Regions from separate parts of the Geodermatophilus maliterrae genome, predicted to be linked through region 2. Evidence: riboswitches for the same ligand, from Rfam matches in the RefSeq annotation. Region 2 holds a riboswitch; the other holds the start of a gene.
The links. A riboswitch is a leader RNA that binds a small molecule or an ion and turns the genes downstream of it on or off. The one in region 2 is predicted to bind cyclic di-AMP.
Positions count from the first base shown of each region.

Region 1: it holds a riboswitch for cyclic di-AMP, as region 2 does, so the genes downstream of both, ABQ292_RS22640 (C40 family peptidase) here and ABQ292_RS05680 (C40 family peptidase) in region 2, are expected to answer to the same signal.

Region 1 is NZ_JBFNXQ010000109.1:2,670-7,782, forward strand. It holds gene ABQ292_RS22625 (serine hydrolase domain-containing protein) at 1-709, opposite strand, end outside; gene ABQ292_RS22630 (DUF4352 domain-containing protein) at 978-1,613, opposite strand; gene ABQ292_RS22635 (hypothetical protein) at 1,868-2,020, opposite strand; cyclic di-AMP (ydaO/yuaA leader) riboswitch at 2,396-2,530, shown strand; gene ABQ292_RS22640 (C40 family peptidase) at 2,543-3,055, shown strand; gene ABQ292_RS22645 (carbohydrate kinase family protein) at 3,199-4,104, shown strand; gene ABQ292_RS22650 (HNH endonuclease signature motif containing protein) at 4,253-5,113, shown strand, end outside.
Region 2 is NZ_JBFNXQ010000011.1:5,967-11,079, forward strand. It holds gene ABQ292_RS05670 (hypothetical protein) at 1-467, shown strand, start outside; gene ABQ292_RS05675 (YrdB family protein) at 448-864, opposite strand; gene ABQ292_RS05680 (C40 family peptidase) at 1,005-2,156, opposite strand; cyclic di-AMP (ydaO/yuaA leader) riboswitch at 2,170-2,316, opposite strand; gene ABQ292_RS05685 (hypothetical protein) at 2,496-2,720, shown strand; partial or broken gene ABQ292_RS05690 (YhjD/YihY/BrkB family envelope integrity protein) at 2,782-3,624, shown strand; gene ABQ292_RS05695 (transglycosylase domain-containing protein) at 3,642-5,113, opposite strand, start outside.

The DNA.
Region 1 (5,113 bases), on a different contig from region 2:
CGGCGGTCCACCGGCCGTCCTCGCCGCGGGTGTGGATGGCGACGCACTTGGCCTTCCGGCCCTCGTCCAGCCGGAACATCGTGTCGGTCATCCCGAGCGGCCCGGTGATGCCGGCCGCGACGACCTCGTCCAGGGTCGTGCCGGCCACCGCCTCGACCACCTTGCCGAGCCAGTCGGTGTTGATGCCGTAGACGTACCGGGTCCCGGGGTGGGCGACCATCGGCGCCTCGAAGGCCCGCGCCGAGCCGGGCACGACGTTCGGGATCCCGGTCGCTGTCTCGTACTCCAACAGCTCGGCGTTCCAGAACCAGTACCCGAGTCCCGTGGTGTGGGTGACCAGCTGGTGGACGGTCGCCTTGCTGGCCGGCTCGACGAGCAGGGGCGTGTCGCCGTCGAAGCCCTCGAGCACCCGGACGTCGGCGAACTCGGGGCGGTACTGCTCGACCGGGGCGTCGAGGTCGAGCTCGCCGCGCTCCACCTGCTGCAGCGCCGCGGCCGTGCAGACCATCTTGGTCATCGACATGATCCGGAACTGGGTGCTCGTGGTGACCGGGCCGTCGGGCTCCCCCGCGACGCGCGCACCCGCACCGCCCTCGTAGAGCACGCCGTCGCAGTCGGCGGCGATGGCGGCGACGTGCGGCACCGCACCCCGCTCCACCGCGTCGGCCAGTACGGCGTCGATCCGGCTGCCGTCGATGTCCCTGCTCATGGCGCCTCCTCGGTCGGTCCGCCGCGACTCTGCGGCGGGCCCGGCGTCAGGCTGGCGGGTGCCCCGGACCAGCGCAAACGGTGCGGCAAGAACACGGCGCGCGCCGGTGCCCTGCTCGACGCGAGGGCGTTCGCCCAAAGTGCCTGGAGAGGGCCACGACTGAGTGCTCGCCAGTGGTGTCGAAGTGAGCGCCTTGAAGGGTCGGGTCGAACCGGAGATGACGAAGGGGGCCCCGCTGGCGTGGCGGGGCCCCCTTCGGTCGGACGGATTACTGCAGAGCGACGGTGACGCCGCCGGACAGCATCGAGTCGTGTAGCTCGATCGAGCTGGGGACCATGCCGGCCGGGACGTCAAAGACGACCTTGGTGTTCAGGGCGTTGCCCGGGTTGATCTCCTCGTACAGCGAGTCGGCGTTCTCCAGGTAGAACGCTGCCTCAGTGTCGGCGCTGAACTTCTGCCCCTGTGCGTTGAACAGTGTGGCGTTGTCGCCGAGGAAGCTCTGCGACTCGCTGCCGATGTTGGTGATCGTCAGGTCGACGAGGCAGAACTGGCCCTGCGCGGTCGTGTTGAAGTACTGGTCGCCCAGCTCGGTCTGACTGCAGTCGACACCGTGGACGACGAACTGGAAGTCACCGTCGGCAGCCGACTGGCCGATGCCGACGGCGGCCGGGTCAGCGGACTCCTGAGCCACCGCGTCAGTCGAGTCCTGAGCGACCGACTCACCGGCGGCGACCGAGCCACCCGATGCCGAGTCGTCGCCGGAGCTCCCGCCCTTAGGGGCGACGACCGCGATGACCGCGAGGGCGGCGAGGACGAGGAACCAGGCCTTCTTGTAGAAGGGTTTCTTGGCCGGCGCCGGAGCGGGCGGCTGCGCAAGCGGCGGGCTGTAGGTGGGCTGGGTCATGGCATCCCCTGAGGTTGAGGGCCCCGGACAACGGGTCGTTGCCGTGCGCACCTGCGCCAGCACCGCGTCGGGATCGAACGCAAGGACCCTGACACGCCATGGTCTCGGAACCGCCTCATCCAGATGCCGAGTCGTTCCCACGACGCACTCGCGACACAGGAGACCCGGCCTGGCACGAACACCCCACCTAGACCCGACGCGACCCCCGTCCCGGGAAACCGGGACGAGGGTCGCGAGGGTGGTGCGCGGTGCGGTCAGTAGCGACCGGCCGTGCCGCCGCCCCCCTTGTTCTTCGCCTGGTAGTCGCGGATGAACTTCTTGATCTTGGCCTGGTTCTGCGGCTTCTGGAGCTCCTGCACCACCTTGGCGGCGACGCCCGAAGCGACGAGCTTCCTCAACATCCCCATGGGGTTGCCTCCTCGTGTCGATTCCTCTCCTCGTGCCCCGTCGACGCGCGCCGCAACCCTGCGGATCCCCGGCGTCCCCATGCCGTGTGGGTGGCGGGCCGCTGACTCCGCGTTCGGACGCACCGCCGCGTCCTTTCTCGTCCGGCCCGGCGTGTCCGCGCCGGCCAGGGGCGACACGCACGTCAAGGACCTCGTGTGTCCGCGCAGCTCACCGAGGCGTGTCGGATCCGGAACCGGAGTCAAATCCGCGGATCGGGGTCGGGCGTGGCGGTCCACCGGGCCGGTTGAGCGTTCAGGGACCCCTACCTACCGTCGTCGCGGTCCGGCCAGGGTCCTTCGTCACTCCCCGTGTGACACCCGCCGGATGCGCCGAACCGGACACCGGCACCCAGCCGGTCTCCCGGGCCGGGGACCCACCGCAGCACTGGGGTGGAGCGCGACTCGTCGCGCCGGGCGACTCCTCCGTCCGAACCCGTCAGCTAACCCGGTAGGCGATCGTGGAGAACAGGAGAACCGTCGTCGATGACGACTACCCGCACGTCCACCGCTCGTCGCTCGTTCCGCGGCATCGCCGTCGCGGCCATCGCCGGAGCCGGCATCGCCCTCTCGCCCCTCCCGGCCTCGGCTGCCGTGGGTGGCGGTGCTGGTGGGGCCGTGACGGCTGCGCCGGTCGCCGCGTCCAGCAGCGCGGCCCAGACGGCCGTCGACACCGCGCTCGCCCAGCGCGGTGACATGTACCTGTACGGCGCGACCGGTCCCGACCGGTTCGACTGCTCGGGGCTGACCAGCTTCGCCTACAAGGCGGCCGGCGTCTCGATCCCGCGCACCTCGAAGGCCCAGTCGACGTTCGGCACCCCGGTGGCGAAGTCCGACCTCAAGCCGGGTGACCTGGTGTTCTTCTACAGCCCGGTCTCGCACGTGGGCATGTACATCGGCAACGGCCAGATGGTCCACGCCTCGACCGCCGGCAAGCCGGTGGCCGTGGTCGACGTGGACTCGATGCCGCAGTACCAGGGCGCCCGTCGCATCGCCTGACGCGCTCCACGGACGGCGCCCCGGCCCTGGTTGGGCCGGGGCGCCGTCGCGTCAGGACGGCGCGGTCACCCACTCCCGGTGGTCGTGGGCGCCCGGCCGGCCGGAACGCCCGGGATCCCGTGCACGGTGGAGACTCCCTGGCCGTGACCTCCACCGGCCCGGCGTGGCCCCGCCCCGCCGGGCGGGGACCGGTCGTGGCGCTGGGCAAGCTGGTCGCCGACCAGATGCTCGAGCTGTCGGCCCCCTTGGTGGTCGGCGGCCAACAGCGGGTCGTACGGACGACGGCGGCCGGCGGCGCCCCGGCCAACGTGACGGCGGACCTGGCGCGGCTGGGGGTGCCGTCCCGGCTGGCGGGCTGGGCCGGCGCGGACCCGCTCGCCGACGGCCTGCTGGCCGGTCTCGCCGGGCGCGGCGTCGAGGTGGCGGTGGTGCGCCGCGGGCGGGCGCCGGTGTCGACGGTGCTGGTGCACCCCGACGGCGAGCGCACGCTGCTGACCGACCGCGGCGAGGGCGCGCTGGAACCGGCCGACGTCCGGTCGGAGTGGCTGGCCGGCGCCGCCGTCGTCCACCTCGACGGCTACGACCTGCTGCGCTTCCCCGACGCGCTGCGGGCCGCGGCGAACAGGGCGCACGACGCCGGGGTGCCGGTCAGCGTGGACGTCGCCGCCGCAACCCGGATCGAGCAGCACGGTGCCGGCGCGTACGTCGACCTGCTCACCGGGCTGCGGCCGGACCTGCTCTGCTGCAACGCCGCCGAGGCCACGGCCCTGGACCTGGACGGCGAGCTGCCGGCGTGGGCACCCGGGCTGGTGCTGGTGCACGCCGGCGCCCGCCCGACCCGGGTGGTCACGGCGGCTGGCACGGGGGAGGTGCCCGTCGCGCCGCTGCCGGAGGGACGGCTGCGCGACACGACCGGGTGCGGAGACGCGTTCGCCGCCGGGGTGCTGTTCGGCTGGCGCGCCGGGCTGCCCGTGCCGGACGCCGTCCGGTCCGGTCACGCCGCGGCCGCGGTGGTCGCCGGCGTGGTCGGCGGCCAGCCACCGCCGTGACCGCTCGGAGACGGTGCCCTTGTAGCGCTGATGACACCTCACGACCTCCTCTGCCACGTGGTGCCTTTGTAGCGTTGATGGCACCTTACGAGCCGCTGACCTGGCTTTTCAGGTTGATCGCCCTACCCCGATCAGCTAGGATTCGTACATGTGTTCGGGTGGTCCAGTGGGCGGTGACGGCCTCGACGACGTCGCCGCGCTGGTCGCCGAGCGCAACCGGGTGGATGCCCTGCTGGCCCGGCGGGTGCGGGCCGCGGAGCTGTCCCAGGCTCCCGAGCGCGACGGGCTGAAGAGCGCGGCGTCGTGGCTGCGCGGGCACTACCGGCTCTCGGCCGCCGAGGCGTCCCGGCTGGTGCGCAACGGACGCGCGCTGGAACACCTGCCCGCGCTGGCCGAGGCGCACGACGCCGGCCTGGTGTCGGCCGAGCAGGTGACGGTGGCGGCGCGGGCGGTGACGCCGCAGCGGCTGGCCGCGGCCGCCGCGCAGGGCGTGGACCTGGCCGTGATCGACGCGGTGTTCACCGGCGTCGCGGTCGAGGGCGAGCACGCCGACCTGGTGGCGGTCGTGCAGCACTACCTGGCCGACCTCGACCCCGACGGCCCCGAACCCGACCCCACCGAGGGCCGGGCGTTCACCCTGGCCAAGCACGCCGACGGGTCGCTGAGCGGCCGCTTCCACCTCGACGCCGCCGGTGGGGAGAAGTTCCAGGCGGCGGTCGAGTCCTTCGTGCAGGCCGACCGCCCCGCCGGGGACGACCGCACCCGCGCCCAGCGGCAGGGCGACGCGCTCGTGCAGCGGGCCGACACCGCCCTGGCCTCCGGGAGCCTTCCGACGCTGCGCGGGCACAAGCCGCAGATCGCCGTCGTGATCGACCTCGACGACCTGGTCGACCCGGCCACCGGCCATGGGGCCGGGCGGATGGGCTTCGGCGCCACCGTCTCCGCCGCCCGCGCCCGCTGGCTGGCCTGCGACGCCACCGTCTCCCGCGTCGTCATGGGCCCCGACGGC
Region 2 (5,113 bases):
CCGAGGCGCTCCCCCGGCTGGGCGCCGACCGTGCCGCGGCGCACGCTGCCCACACGCGGTGGCAGGCGCTGCAGCACGCGCACCGGGCGCCGCGCGGCCTGGCGTTGCGCGCCGCCGTCCTCGGGCCGGCCGAGCGGGTCGAGGCGCGGCGCTTCGGCGACCTCGGCCTCGAGGTCCGGCACTGGCCGCTGCCGCTGTGGCCGCACCTGCGCTGGGAGGTCGTCTCGGGCCCGGGCGGCTCGGTGCTGCACGAGCACCTCGTCCGGGCGCCAGGCTCCCCGGTGCCGCCGGCGGCGGAGGGGCGACTGCGGGTGTGGGAGCACGTGGTCGCCGACGTCAGCAGCCTGCCCGGCGCGGTCGAGGCGGACCCGCAGGTGGTCACGCGCTGGGAGGTCCGGCTGCCGTCGGGCACCACCGCGGCGTTCGTGTGGGGCCTGCTGCAGCAGGTCAGCCGGACGCCGGTCTGACCTGCCGGTCGCCTCCCGGCACGGGCGCGGCAGGACCGGCCGGCAGGAAGCCGAGGAGGGCCGTCGCGACCACCAGTCCGGCCAGCGCGGGCGCACTCATCGCGACCAGGGCGGCCGCGGCCGAGCCGAAGACGAGCACCGTGGTCGTCACCCGGAGCACCGGGACGCCGACCACCGCCCGCGGTGCGGCGAACAGACCCCACAGGACGATCGCGACCAGCGGCAGCCCGACTCCGAGGAGCACCCGGACGACGCCTCCACCGGGCGCGCTGGACCCCCACCAGCCGAGCGCCACGAGAGCGGCGACCTCCGACACGAGCGCCGCCACCGCCGAGGCCCACCACGTCCGGGTCACGTCGACCTCCAGTTCGAGAGCGCCGCTCTCTTCGTAGATCACTGTCCTCGGACGGCGCGACGGCGTCAACCCCCGCCGGAGCCCCGGCACCTGGGCGGTGCCGGGGCTCCGGCGGGGAGGACGGTGCACCCCGCAGGGTCCCGCCGCGAGCTCGCGAGCGGTGGGGGCAGGGGGTCCTTCCCTCAGGCGACGCGGCGGGCGCCGGCGTAGCCGCCCATCGAGTCGACGCTGGCCACCTTGACGACGTCGCCCGAGGTCGGCGCGTGCACCATCTGGCCGTTGCCGATGTAGATGCCCACGTGGCTGACCGGGCTGTAGAAGAAGACCAGGTCACCGGGCTGCAGGTCCGCGCGGGAGACCGCCTGGCCCATGCGCGACTGCATGGCGCTGGAGTGCGGGAGGGTGACGCCGGCGGCGCGGAAGGCGTACTGGGTGAGACCGGAGCAGTCGTAGGAGCCCGGGCCGGCTGCCGCCCACACGTAGGGCTTTCCGCGCTGGGCCATGGCCGTGGCCACCGCCGTCGCGGCGGCACCGCTGCCCCCTCCGGCGGGGGCGGCCGCCGGGGCGCTGGACGTCCCGGCGGACGAGGAGCCGGAGGACGACGAGGTGGCGCTCCCGGCCGTCGAGCTCTCGGCGCGCTCGTCGTCGCGGCTGGCGCGGGTGTCCTCGGCGGCGTGCGCGGCCGCGGCGGCCTCGAGGGCGGCGCGCTGCTCCTCGGCGGTGAGCCGGGAGAAGTCGGCCTGGTAGTCGGCGATCTGCGCCTCGAGGCGGGCCTGCTGGGCGGCGACGTCGTCGTACTGGCGCTGGGCCTCGGCGGCGGCTTCGGCGGCGGCGGCCTGGGCGGCGGTGGCGGTCCCGGTGGCCGCGGCGGCCTGGCCGAGCAGCTCGCCCTGGTAGCCGGCGACGCCCTGGAGGAGCGTGACCCGGTTGACGAACTCGTCGGCGTCCTGGCTGGTCATGAGCGCCTGCAGCGGGCCCATGCTGTCGCCGGTGTAGGCGGAGCGGGCGATCCCGACGACCTGGTCGCGGGCGGCGTCGACGGCGGCCTGTGCCTGGGCGAGCGTCGCGGCGGCGGCCTCGGCGGCGGCCTGCTGGGCGGTCAGCGTCTCGCGGGCCTCGTTGAACTGCTCGGTGACGACCTCGAGCTCGTGCCCGCGGGCGGCGACGAGCCGGGCGGCCTCGGCGGCCGACGTCGGCTCCTCCGCCACGGCCGGCGCCGGGACGGCCCCGAGACCGAGACCCAGGCCGAGGGTGCCGACGAGGGCGAGGACGGCGCGGCGGCGCGACCGGGTGGAGGCGGACGTGCCGGGGACGGACGTGCTCAGGGGCGCCACGGTTCGGCGTCTCTCCTTCTCCCAGGCCGCCTACCGGGTTAGCTGACGGGTTCGGGCGTGGAGTCGCCCGGCGCGCACGGGTGTCCGCGCGCACTTCACCCCGGGACTGCGATGGGTCCCCGGCCCGGTCTCCCTCACGGGCGGACCGGCTCGACGGCGTCCACGGGGTGTCACCCAGGTCGGTGACGGAGTGCCCCATTGGACGTACTCACCGTAATGCCTGTGACTGCTTCGTGACAATGAGTCATTTGAATTCCCGTGTCACACCCGGTCGACCGGCCGGCTCCCGGTTCGGTCCACCCGGTTTGGGAGTGCCCCGTGCCGAGCACGAGTCGGAGCATGTCCTCATCCACGCGGATGCGCCTCGCCCGGCCGCTCCTCGCGCTCGCCCTGCTCGGCTCGGTGGTCGCCTGCGGTGACAACACCGACTTCTCCCGGGGCCCGACCAACTGCGACGCCAGCGGGGAGAACGCGAGCAACGAGCAGGACGCGAGCTGCCAGGAGACCGGCGAGAACCCGGGCAACGACGCGCCCACCACCGACGACACGAACCCCGACGACTGAGCCGACTCCCGCCCCGGCCGCTCGGCGGGCGCGGGACCGCCCGGACTGGTGGCATGAGCCGGTGAGCCCGGCACGGAGGTGGACGGCGGCCCGGCTGGGTGCCGAGACGCGGGCGCTGCTGGGCGGCGCCCGCCGCCTGCTGCGCGGCCGCGACCTCGCCCTCATCGCCGCGGGGCTGACCTTCTACGCCGGCATCGCCGTCGTGCCGCTGCTGCTGGTGGCCGTCCGGCTCACCGCGCTGGTGACCTCACCCACCGAGGTGCGCGCCCTCGTCGGGCGGTTGACCGAGCTGCTGCCGGCCGAGCTGGGCGCGCCCGGGGCGGTGGAGCGGCTGGCCGCCGCCGGCCTCCGCCTGGACCTGCTCGGCTTCCTCCTGGCGCTGGTGCCGCTGTCGTTCTACGGCGAGGGGCTGCGGCGCGCCCTGCTGCGCTTCAGCCGGCACCGGGACACCGACACCCTCACCGGCTGGCGCGGACGGGCGCTCACCCTGCCGCTGGTCGTCGTCACACCCGTGCTGCTGTACCCGCTGCTGCTGACGGCCCGCTTCATGGCCGACCTGGCCCTGGAGGAGGGCCTGGGTCCGGCCGTCGGCCGCTTCTTCGTCGGCTACTACTCGGTGCTGTTCGTCCTCACCGTGCCCCTGGCGTGGGGCTTCGGCGTGGTGGCCGCTGGCCGGCACCGCCGCCGCGCGGTGGCCTCCGGGGCGCTGTTCACCGCGGCCTGCCTGTCCGGCTTCCTGCAGGGGTTCGTGCTGTTCCTGTCGCTGCCCCTGGACCTCGGGGCACCGTTCGGCGGCCTGGTCGCCGTCGGCGCGGTGGTCGCCGTCGGCCTGTGGATGTTCCTGCTGCACCTGGTGCTGCTGGCCGGGTGGCTGCTCACCCAGTCGCTCGACGAGCGGCTGGGCCGGCGGCAGCGGGGGGACTACCCCGGGACCGGGAAGGGCGGGGGCTCCAGACCCGGGAGCGGTGGGAACCCGGGATCCGGGGAGGGCGGGGGCTCGGGAGCCGGTGCTGGTGCCGGCTCCGGTGCCGGTGCCGGCTCGGGTGCCGGTGCCGGTGCCGGTTCGGGAGCCGGCGCCTCGGGGGCGGGCGGCGGCGGCTCGGCCGGTGGTGCCTCCGGCGGCGCGGGCTCGGGGTCCGGCACCGGCACCGGCCTGGCCGGGGGTGCGGGAGCGGGCTCCACGTAGTCGCTGCCGTTGCTGACCAGGATCGACACCTGCTGACCCGGCACGGCGCGGCCACCCCGCGACGGGCTGGTGCCGAGGAACGTGCCCTCTGCCTCGTCGCCGTCGACGCGCACGGTGCGGGAGGTGAACCCCGCCTCGGCCAGCGCGCGCTCGCAGGACCGCACGCCGGAGCAGCCGGGCACCGGGCGGGTGTTGCCGTCCTGCACGGTGGGGTCGGCCGGCGGGAACTCGCCGCTGCCGCGGGCCTGCAGGATCGGCGCCATGGCGTTCCGCCAGATCGTTGCGCCCTTGCCGCCGCCGAAGCCGCCGACGTCCTCGTTGCGCTTGGGGTTGAGCACCATGACGCTCGCGGTGATCTCGGGCGTGTAGCCGACGAAGGCCACCGAGAAGTTGTCCTGCGAGGTGCCGGTCTTGCCGGCGATCTGGTGCCCGGGGACGTGGGCCCGCGCGCCGGTCTGCCCGGGGTTGCCCGGCTCGACGTCCTTGCGCAGCATCTGGTTCATCGTGTCGGCCACGCCCGGCGGGATCGCCTCCGGCGTGCACCGGTCGCCCACCGGCAGCGGCTCGCCGTCGACGCCGACCGCGGGCTCGCCGTGCCGGTCGAGGACGGCGGTCACCGGGACGACGTCGCACTGGGTGCCGCTCGCGGCGAAGGTCGAGTAGGCGCTGGCCAGCGCCAGCGGGCTGGTGGCCTCGGCGCCGAAGGTGAACGAGCCGCGGTTCTCGTCGATGATCTGCTGCGGCAGCTCGGGCGGGCTGAACTGGAACAGCCCCATCGCCTCGGCCATCCGCACCGGCTCCTCGACGCTGCCGAGGGCGTCCTCGAGGGCGAGGAAGTAGGTGTTGGACGACTGGTAGAGCGCCGTCGTCAGGTCCAGCGTCGAGCGGTAGCCCGACCCGGCGTTGCGCACGCAGTACCGGCCGTCGGTGTCGCGGCCCTGGCAGGGGCCGTTGTACACCCGGGAGACGTAGGGCTCGGGGGCCGTGAGCGTGTAGTACGACGAGTAGCCGCGGGCCAGCGCGGCGGCGGCCACGAACACCTTGTACGTCGAGCCCGAGCCCTGGCTGGGCGCGACGTTGAGGTTGAACGACTCCTGGGTGGGGTCGGCGAGGTCGTAGCCGAAGCTGCGGTTGACGCTCATCGCGAGCAGGTGACCGGTGCCGGGCTCGACGGCGGTGAACATGCCGGCCAGGGAGTCGTCCGGCG